DNA from 2 places in the Cryptosporangium arvum DSM 44712 genome. Region 2 is predicted to be linked to the other one. Evidence: riboswitches for the same ligand, from Rfam matches in the RefSeq annotation. Region 2 holds a riboswitch; the other holds the start of a gene.
The links. A riboswitch is a leader RNA that binds a small molecule or an ion and turns the genes downstream of it on or off. The one in region 2 is predicted to bind thiamine pyrophosphate.

Region 1 (4,663 bases), 1.1 Mb from region 2:
GACCGCCCTGGTCACGTACCGCTTGGCCGCGGTGACCGCGTCCGCCGGCGTGTCGCCGCCGGCCAGCCGCGCGGTGATCGCGGCCGCGAGCGTGTCCCCGCTGCCGTGCGTGTTGCCGGTCTCGATGCGCGCGGCGTCGAGCCAGAGCTCCATCGTTCCGTCGGTGAGCAGATCCTGGCTGCGCGGGCCGTCCCCGTGGCCGCCCTTCACGAGCGCGTACGCGGGCCCGAGGTCGAGCAGCGCACGCGCGGCCGAACGCTGGTCGCGCGTCCCGACCAGCAACGCGGTCTCGTCCAGGTTGGGCGTCACGACCGTCGCCAGCGCGAACAGCTCGCGCAGCGCGGTCAGCGCGTCGGCACGCAACAGCGGATCACCGTGCATCGACGCGCACACCGGGTCGAGCACCAGCGGGATCGACCCGCCGCGCCCGATCCCGTGCCGCCGGAACGCCGCCCCGATCGCCTCGATGATCGGTGCCGACGCGAGCATGCCGGTCTTCACCGCGCCCGGCCGCATGTCCTCGACGACCACCCGGATCTGGTCGGCGACGAACGTCGGCGGGATCTCGTGGACGCCGGTAACGCCGACCGTGTTCTGCACGGTCACCGCCGTCACCGCGGTGGTGCCGTGCACCCCGAACGCCGCGAACGTATGCAGGTCGGCCTGCAGCCCCGCACCACCGCCGGAGTCCGACCCGGCCACGGTGAGCGCCACCACCGGGTTCACGGCTGGGCCACCGGCAGATAGATCCGGTTACCCGCCGCCCGGAACTCCGCCGACTTCTCGGCCATGCCCGGAGCGGCGCGCAGATCGTGGCTGATGCGCATGCTGCAGAACTTCGGCCCGCACATCGAGCAGAAATGCGCGGTCTTCGCCGGGGCGGCCGGCAGCGTCTCGTCGTGGAACGACTGGGCGGTCTCCGGGTCGAGGGCCAGCGCGAACTGGTCGGCCCACCGGAACTCGAACCGCGCGTCGGAGAGCTGATCGTCGTGCGCCTGCGCCCCCGGGTGTCCCTTCGCGACGTCCGCCGCGTGCGCGGCGATCTTGTACGCGATCACCCCGGCTTTGACGTCGTCGCGGTCGGGCAGCCCCAGGTGTTCCTTCGGGGTGACGTAACAGAGCATCGCGGTGCCGTGCCACGCGATCATCGCGGCCCCGATCGCCGACGTGATGTGGTCGTAGCCCGGCGCCACGTCGGTGGCCAGCGGTCCGAGCGTGTAGAACGGCGCGTCGTCGCACCATTCCTGCTGCAACCGCACGTTCTCAGCGATCTTGTCCATCGGGACGTGTCCCGGCCCCTCGATCATGGTCTGCACACCATGGTCTTTCGCGACCTTCGTGAGCTCGCCGAGCGTGCGGAGCTCGGCCAGCTGGGCGTCGTCGTTGGCGTCGTGCACCGAACCCGGCCGCAGCCCGTCACCCAGCGAGAACGTCACGTCGTACGTCCGCAGGACCTCGCACAGCTCGGCGAAGTTCGTGTACAGGAAGTTCTCCTGGTGATGCGCCAGGCACCACGCCGCGAGGATCGACCCGCCGCGCGACACGATCCCCGTCTTCCGGCCGACGGTGAGCGGGATGTACGCCATCCGCACCCCGGCGTGCACGGTCATGTAGTCGACGCCCTGCTCGCACTGCTCGACCACCACGTCCCGGTAGATCTCCCAGGTCAACGCGGTCGGGTCGCCGTTCACCCGCTCCAGGGCCTGGTAGATCGGCACGGTTCCGATCGGCACCGGGGAGTTGCGCAGGATCCACTCGCGAGTCTCGTGGATGCGCGGGCCGGTGGAGAGATCCATGACGGTGTCGGCGCCCCACCGGGTCGCCCACACCATCTTCTCGACCTCCTCGGCCGGCGACGACGTCACCGCCGACGTGCCGATGTTCGCGTTGACCTTCACCAGGAACCGTTTACCGATGATCATCGGCTCGGCCTCGGGGTGGTTCACGTTCGCGGGAATCACCGCGCGCCCGGCCGCGATCTCGTCACGCACCAGCTCGGCGGGGAGGTTCTCGCGGGCGGCGACGTACGCCATCTCGGTGGTGACCTCGCCCGCCCGCGCGGCCAGCAGCTGCGTGGGATGGGTGCGGGTCCGGTCGCGTTTCGGCAGGCCGTTCCCCAGGTCGGGACGGAAGTCGGTCTCGGTGTAGGGGCCGGAGGTGTCGTAGCGTTCGACGACCTGGCCGTTCGTGAGTTCGATCTCGCGAACCGGGACACGCAGCGCGCCCCGGTACGCCTTGCGGCTACCCGGAAGGGGACCGGTGGACACAACATTGCTCATGAAGAGCTCCCTACGCCGGCATTACCCGGTCAGGTTCGAGCGGTCGGCGGCACCGTCCTTCTCGGACAGCCGCCCTCTCAGCCCGCTTCCGGCGCGAGCTCCCGCGTACAGTGACGCGGCCACCATAACGCCGCGTCCCCGCGAACTGGAACAGGCACGAGCCGTTGCATTCTGCCCACTCCGGAGCTATCACGCGCCCGCGTACGAAGCGGGCCTAGCCGCGCAGTTGGAGGGTGGGGACCGTGGCTACGGCCAGGGCGGCGGCGATCGCGGCCGAGGCGAACGCGACCGGGTAGCCGGCGTGGGTGACCACCGCGCCCAGGACCGGGGCGGTCAGCGCGGCCACGCCGTTCTGGCCGGTGTTGTGGATACCGAGCGCGCGGCCCGCCCACCCCGGCCCGGCGTATTCGGCCACCGCCGTGAACGACAGACCGTTCGTCGACACCGACACGACCGCCGCCACCACCAGCGCCACGACGGCGACACCCGGAGCCCCGACGGCTCCGGCGAGGGCGAGCAGCGCCAACACCCCTGCGGTCACCCCGGCCAGGATGCGCATCGGACCGGTGCGTGAACCGGCCCGATCCGACCACCACCCCGCCCCCAGCCGCGCCGCGGCTCCCCCGAATGCGGCCACGGCGAGCAACCGGCCCGCCGTCGCCGCGTCCCACCGGGCCGAGTCGACCAGGAACACCAGCCCGAACGTCGCGACCGCGAACTGCGGAAACACCAGCAGCGCCCCGGCGCCGTGCAGCCGCAACAGCACCGGCGTGCGGTACGGGCTCCCGCTCGGCCCCGCGGCCACCCCCGCCGAGCGCGCCGGGTCACGCACCACGACCGCGACCAGGGCCGCGGCGCCGAGACACCCGGCCGCCAGGAACGTGAACGCCCCGGCCCGGCTGAGCACCGGGATCGCGACGGCCGCCACCGCGACGCCCAGCGGCTGGGCCATCTGCCGGATCCCCATCGCGAGCCCTCGCTCGGCCGGGGAGAACCAGCCGAGGATCAACCGTCCGCTCGCCGCGTTCACCGAGCCCGCCGCGGCCCCGGCCACGACCAGGCAGGCGCCCAGCGCGACCGGCCCCGAGACGGCCGGCGCCCCCAGCAGCACCAGCCCCGCACCGCCGAGCCCGAGCGCGATGACACCGCGCTCGCCGTACCGGTCGGCCAGCGCGCCCCAGCCCACGAGCGTCGCCAGCAGGCCGAACGTCGGGCACGCCACCAGCACGGCGGCGTGCGTCAGCGACAGGCCGTCGGCGCGGAGGCGCGGGAGGAGGTACGGCAACCCGTAGAGGAACGCGCACCCGGCCGTCATCCCGGCCACGCCCGCCGCCAACACCACCCAACGCCGACTCGATTCCATATTTCGAGACTAACGTCTCGAATATTGAGACGAGGAGCAGGTGGCACACTGGGGACATGGACGTCGAAGCCGTGACGCTCACGACCCCCCGGGTGATTCGGCGAGCGATCATGACGCAGTGGTGGCGTGATCTGGCGTTCCTGCACTGGCCGGTCGACCCCGAGGTCGTGGCACCGCTGCTGCCGCCGGGCACCCGGCCCGACACGCTCGGCGGCGTGACCTACGTGGGGCTGATCGGGTTCACGATGGACCGCGTCGGGCTCGGCGTCGGGGTACCGTACTTCGGGCATTTCGCCGAGACCAACGTGCGGCTCTACTCGGTCGACGCCGCCGGCCGCCGCGGCGTGGTGTTCCGCTCGCTCGACGCCGCTCGGCTACTGCCCGTGGTCGTCGGACGCGCGCTCTTCGGGCTGAACTACGTCTGGTCGGCGATGAGCGTCCGCCGGCGGCCGGACGGCGCGTACACGTACCGCAGCGTCCGACGCTGGCCGGGCGCCGGCCCCGACGCGGCGTTCACCGTGCTCCCGGGCGATCCCGCGCCACCCGACCCGCTCAACGACTTCCTCACCGCGCGCTGGGGCCTGCACACCGTCCTGCGCGGGAGAACGATCTACCTACCGAACGAACACCCAGCCTGGCCGCTACGGAGCGCAACCTTGGTCGACCTGGACGAAACCCTCCTCCGCTCCGCCGGCCTCCCCACCCTCGAAGGCCCACCCCCCAGCGTCCTCTTCAGCCCAGGCGTCCCCGTCCGATTCGGCAAACCCGCGTAGTTGAGCATGTCGAGCGCCGCCAGGCGCGAGGGCCTGAACCTGGAGCCCGCCCAGGGCGGCGCTGCCGATCCAGCGCGAGGTCGCCTCGTATAACTGATACTCAAGACCTCGCGCTGGCTCGGCAGCGTCGTCCTGGGCGGGCCGCCCACTAAGCCCAGAGTTGGCCTTCTAGGGCGGCTTCGGCCTCGGCCAGGGTGCCGGCGTACGCACCGGTGGAGAGGTACTTCCAGCCCGCGTCGCAGACCACG
Region 2 (4,663 bases):
CGTTGAACAGCGACGACTTGCCGCTCCCGGTGGTGCCGGCGAGCGCGACGACGGTGTGCTCCGCGCCCAGCCGCAGCCGCTCGGCGGCCTTGCCCGACAACGCGCCCGCGGTCGCCAGCACCGCCGGATCGAGCCGGTCGGCGCCGAGCTCCACCACCCGGTCGAGTGCGCTCAGCCGACGGCTCAGCCCCGATTCGTCGGTAGCCCGTGCCAGCAGCGTCATCGCACCAGCCCCGGCTGCCGCAGGTACGAACGCAGCGCGGACTCGAACTCGGCCAGCGCGGAGCGCAGTGCCGTCACCTGGTCGGTGGCGGGTGCGACGGCGTCCACGAGCGCGTCGAACCGCTGCCGTTCGTCGGTGAGCAACTTCTCGACGGTGTCCAGCAGGTCGTCGCGGGCTCGGGCCGCGAGCGTGCGCACGGCGGCGTCGCCGAAGATCGCCTCCAGCACCTTCTGGCTGACCGCCGACGTCCCGCCCGCGACCACCACCTCGAGCCCTGACAGACCGGCGGTCTGGGCGAAGACCGCGAGCATCAGCACCAGCCCGGCGCCGTTGACACCGAACGACGTCAGCCGCGCGACGCTCCGCCGGTGGCCGCCCTCCTCGCGGACCAGGTCGAGCACGCGTTCCTGCCAGGCCCGGATCTCGTGCTCCAGCCGGGGGCCGAACTCGGCCGACGAGCGGTGCAAGCCGTCGGTGAGCAGCGCGCGCCCGGCCGGGCGGGACCGCCACAGTTCCGTGGTCTGCTCGGCGGCCTGGTCCGACGCGGCCCGCACCAGCGCGTGCAGGTTGCTCTCGACCGCGTGCCCGACCGCTTCGGCCGCGGGCGGCCGGCCGGTGAAGAACGACGTGACGCGGTCACGCAGCTGGCCGATCCGTGCCTCGAGGTTCCGCGTGAACTGGCCGGTGCCGACGAACTCCTGCCAGCGGGCCAGCACCTCGCCGCGGAGCACGGTGCCGCTGCGGACGCCGTCGTCGACGCCGGTGAGCGCGGTCCGGTACCGCTCGAGCGCGGTACCGCGCAGCTCGGCGGCGGCGCGGACCTGGTCGTCGAGGTGGTCGGCCAGGCCGGTGACACGATCGTGCAGGCTGGAGAGCGCCCCGGTGAGCGTCGTGCGGATCACCTGGTCCCGGGCTCCGGCGTCGGCGGCCAGCCCGTCGAGCCAGGTGCGCATCGGTGCGATCGCCTGGTCGGGGATGCGTTTCCCGGTCAGCTCGACCTCCGGGATCGCGAACAGCGCCGCCTCGCCGAGACGTTCCTCGGCCAGCATCGAGCGGAGGTGGTCGCTGATCTCGCCGATGCCCTCCGGCGGGACGCGGTTGAGCACGACCGCGAGTGCGATCGTGCGCTGGGCCGCGGTGTGCAGCAGGTCCCAGGGGACGGCGTCGGCGTAGCGCGCCGCAGTGGTGACGAAGATCCACAGGTCGGCGGCGGCGAGGAGCTGCCCGGCCAGGTCGCGGTTCTCGGCCACGACCGAGTCGATGTCGGGGGGATCCAGCAGCGCGAGCCCCGGTGGCACCGACGGGTGGGGCACCAGCCGGAGGGAGTTCACGGCCTCGGGGCCGGTCGTCCGGGACAGCCCCGGAAGGATCCGGTCGGTTTCGAACCAGCTGACGTCGTCCGGATTGCACACCAGGACCGGGGCGCGCGTGGTGGGCCGTAGCCAGCCCGCCTTCGTCACCTCCGCCCCGACCAGCGTGTTGACGAGCGTCGACTTGCCGGCGCCGGTGGACCCCCCGACCGCCACCAGCATCGGGGCGTCCAGCTGGCGCAACCTCGGTAGCAGGTAGTCGTCGACCTGACCGACGAACTCCGACCGCGACCGGCGCGCGGCCTCGGCGTCGGTCACCGCCAGATCGAGTCGGACCGCGGTCACCGACGTGCGCAGCGCTTCGAGCGCTTCAGCCAACCGCGGACCATCCATGTCCGAGGTAGTGACCGCTCCGCGACCGGCTCAACCACAGCGGGCTACGCTTGTCGACGCGGACGCCAGTCGTCCGTCGGGGAGCTCGGGCAGCCGGGCTGAGAGGGTGGCCACCGCGTCACCGACCCGTCGAACCTGCTCTGGGTAATGCCAGCGGAGGGAGAACCGGCGGCTCGCCGGACCACGCCCGAAGGCTCATTCCCGGTGCTCGAGTCCGGAGGTAACCGGATGCGTGCCCCTCGTTTACTGGCTGCTGTCCTGTTGACCGCCGCCGTCGCAGCCTGTTCGTCGTCGTCCGACAAGGCGGCCACCGACTCGAAGACGGTCACTCTCGTCACCCACGAGTCGTTCGCGGTCAGCGACGAAGTCCTGGCCGCGTTCCAGAAGCAGAGCGGCCTCACGGTCAAGATCCTGCGCAGCGGCGACGCCGGCGCGGTCGTCAACAAAGCCGTGCTCAGCAAGGGCAACCCGCAGGGCGACGTGCTGTTCGGCGTCGACAACACGTTCCTGTCGCGGGCCGTGGGCGCTGGCGTGTTCGCGCCCTACGAGCCGGCCGGTGTCGGCAACGTTCCCACCGCGCTGCAGCAGGGCACCGACGGGAAGGCGAGCGCCGTCGACTACGGCGACGTGTGCGTCAACTACGACAAGGCGTGGTTCACGAAGAAGGGCGTGCAGCCGCCGGCGAGCTACGCCGACCTGATCAAACCCGAGTACAAGAACCTGCTGGTCGTGGAGAACCCGGCGACGTCGTCGCCCGGGCTGGCGTTCGTGCTCGGCAGCATCGCGGTGCAGGGTGAGAGCGGCTGGAAGTCGTACTGGGAGAAGCTCAAGGCCAACGGGGCCCTGGTCGTCGACGGCTGGGAGGAGGCCTACCAGCAGCGCTTCACGGTCGGCTCGCAGGGCAAGGGCGACCGGCCGCTCGTCGTCTCGTACGCGTCCAGCCCGCCGGCCGAGGTCGTCTACGCGGAGAAGAAGCCGAAGGACGCGCCGTCCGGTGTGGTCACCGACACCTGCTTCCGTCAGGTCGAGTACGCGGGCCTGCTCGACGGTGCGGCCAACCCGACCGGTGGCAAGAAGCTGCTCGACTTCCTGCTGTCCCCGGCGTTCCAGAAGGACGTGCCGCTGCAGATGTTCGTGTGGCCTTCGGTGACCGGTACACCGCTGCCGGCCGAGTTCACCAAGTACGCGGCGCTCCCGACCAAGCCGCTGACGCTCCCCGCCGACCAGATCACGAAGAACCGTGAGCCGTGGATCGACGAGTGGACGCAGACGGTGCTCCGCTGAGAACCCGCCTCCTCGCCCTCGTCCCGCTGGCGTTCCTCGGGATCTTCTTCGTCTACCCGGTCGGAACGCTGGTGGCGATCGGCCTGGGGTTCGGGGACCCGATCCCCGGGGTGCCGCGCGGCAGCCTCGGCGACGTCCGCGGGGTGCTGTGGTTCACGGTCTGGCAGGCCGTGGCCTCGACCGTGCTGACGCTCGTCGTGGCCATGCCGGGCGCGGCCGTGCTGGCCCGGTTCCGGCTCCCGGGCAGCGCTCTGATCCGCGCGCTGGTGACGGTCCCGTTCGTGCTGCCGACGGTGGTGGTGGGGGCGGCCTTCCTCGCGTTGATCGGGCCGGACGGGTTGCTCGGCGTCGAACTGGACCGCACGGTCTGGGCGATCCTGGCCGCGCACGTGTTCTTCAACTACGCGGTCGTGGTGCGGATCGTCGGCAGCGTCTGGGCCCAGCTCGACCGGCGCTCGGTGGAGGCGGCCCGGGTGCTCGGCGCGTCCCGCCTCCGGGCGTTCGTGCGGGTGACGCTGCCGGCGCTACGACCCGCGATCGCCGCGGCGTCGACGGTGGTGTTCCTGTTCACGTTCACGTCGTTCGGGATCGTGCAGATCCTCGGCGGGCCGTCGTACGCGACGCTCGAAGTGGAGATCTACCGGCGCACGGTCTACCAGCTGGACCTGTCCGGCGCCGCGGTGCTGTCGATGGTGCAGTTCGTCGCCGTGGCCGTGCTGCTGGCCGTGGATGCCGTGCTGACCGGTCGGCAGCGGGCGGCGCGACTGGTGCCGGCGTCGCCCCGGTCACCGCGGGGCTTCGGCGAGTGGGCGTTCGTCGGCGTCAACCTCATCGTGCTGGTGGGGTTGCTGTTGACGCCGTTGGCGGTGCTGGTAGAGCGGTCGTTCGCGACGTCGGACGGGTACTCCCTGACGTACTGGCGGGCGTTGACCTCGTCGGACGCGTCGAGCGTTCTGCCCGCGCCGGCGCTGGAGACGGTCGGCACGTCGCTGCGGTACGCGGTGACCGCGACGCTGCTGGCCCTCGTGGTCGGTCTCTGTGCCGCGGTCGTGCTGACCCGCCCGGGCCGGCTGCGTGGTGCGTTCGGTCTGCTGCTGATGTTGCCGCTGGGCACGTCGGCCGTGACCGTCGGTTTCGGGTTCCTGGTCGCGCTCGACGAGCCGCCGCTCGACCTGCGTGACTCGGCTCTACTCGTGCCGTTCGCACAGGCGCTGGTGGCGGTGCCGTTCGTCGTCCGCGCCGTGCTGCCGGTGCTCCGGGCGATCGACGACCGGCTCCGGGAGGCCGCCGCGGTGCTCGGCACACCACCGGGGCGGGTGTGGTGGCGGGTGGATCTGCCGCTGGTGTGGCGGTCGCTGGCGGCGGCGGCCGGGTTCGCGTTCGCGATCTCGCTCGGGGAGTTCGGTGCGACCGTGTTCATCGCCCGCGCCGACAACCCGACGATTCCGGTCGC

Region 1: another riboswitch for thiamine pyrophosphate. It lies ahead of thiC (phosphomethylpyrimidine synthase ThiC); the one in region 2 lies ahead of CRYAR_RS00530 (thiamine ABC transporter substrate-binding protein).

Annotation. Positions count from the first base shown of each region.
Region 1 covers NZ_KK073874.1:1,256,534-1,261,196, reverse strand. Annotated here, with positions in the region: gene thiD (bifunctional hydroxymethylpyrimidine kinase/phosphomethylpyrimidine kinase) at 1-726, opposite strand, end outside; gene thiC (phosphomethylpyrimidine synthase ThiC) at 723-2,279, opposite strand; TPP riboswitch at 2,270-2,394, opposite strand; gene CRYAR_RS05775 (MFS transporter) at 2,494-3,642, opposite strand; gene CRYAR_RS05770 (YqjF family protein) at 3,699-4,415, shown strand; gene CRYAR_RS05765 (PLP-dependent cysteine synthase family protein) at 4,564-4,663, opposite strand, start outside.
Region 2 covers NZ_KK073874.1:112,190-116,852, forward strand. Annotated here, with positions in the region: gene CRYAR_RS00520 (GTPase) at 1-223, opposite strand, end outside; gene CRYAR_RS00525 (GTPase family protein) at 220-1,911, opposite strand; TPP riboswitch at 1,994-2,107, shown strand; gene CRYAR_RS00530 (thiamine ABC transporter substrate-binding protein) at 2,155-3,210, shown strand; gene CRYAR_RS00535 (ABC transporter permease) at 3,186-4,663, shown strand, end outside.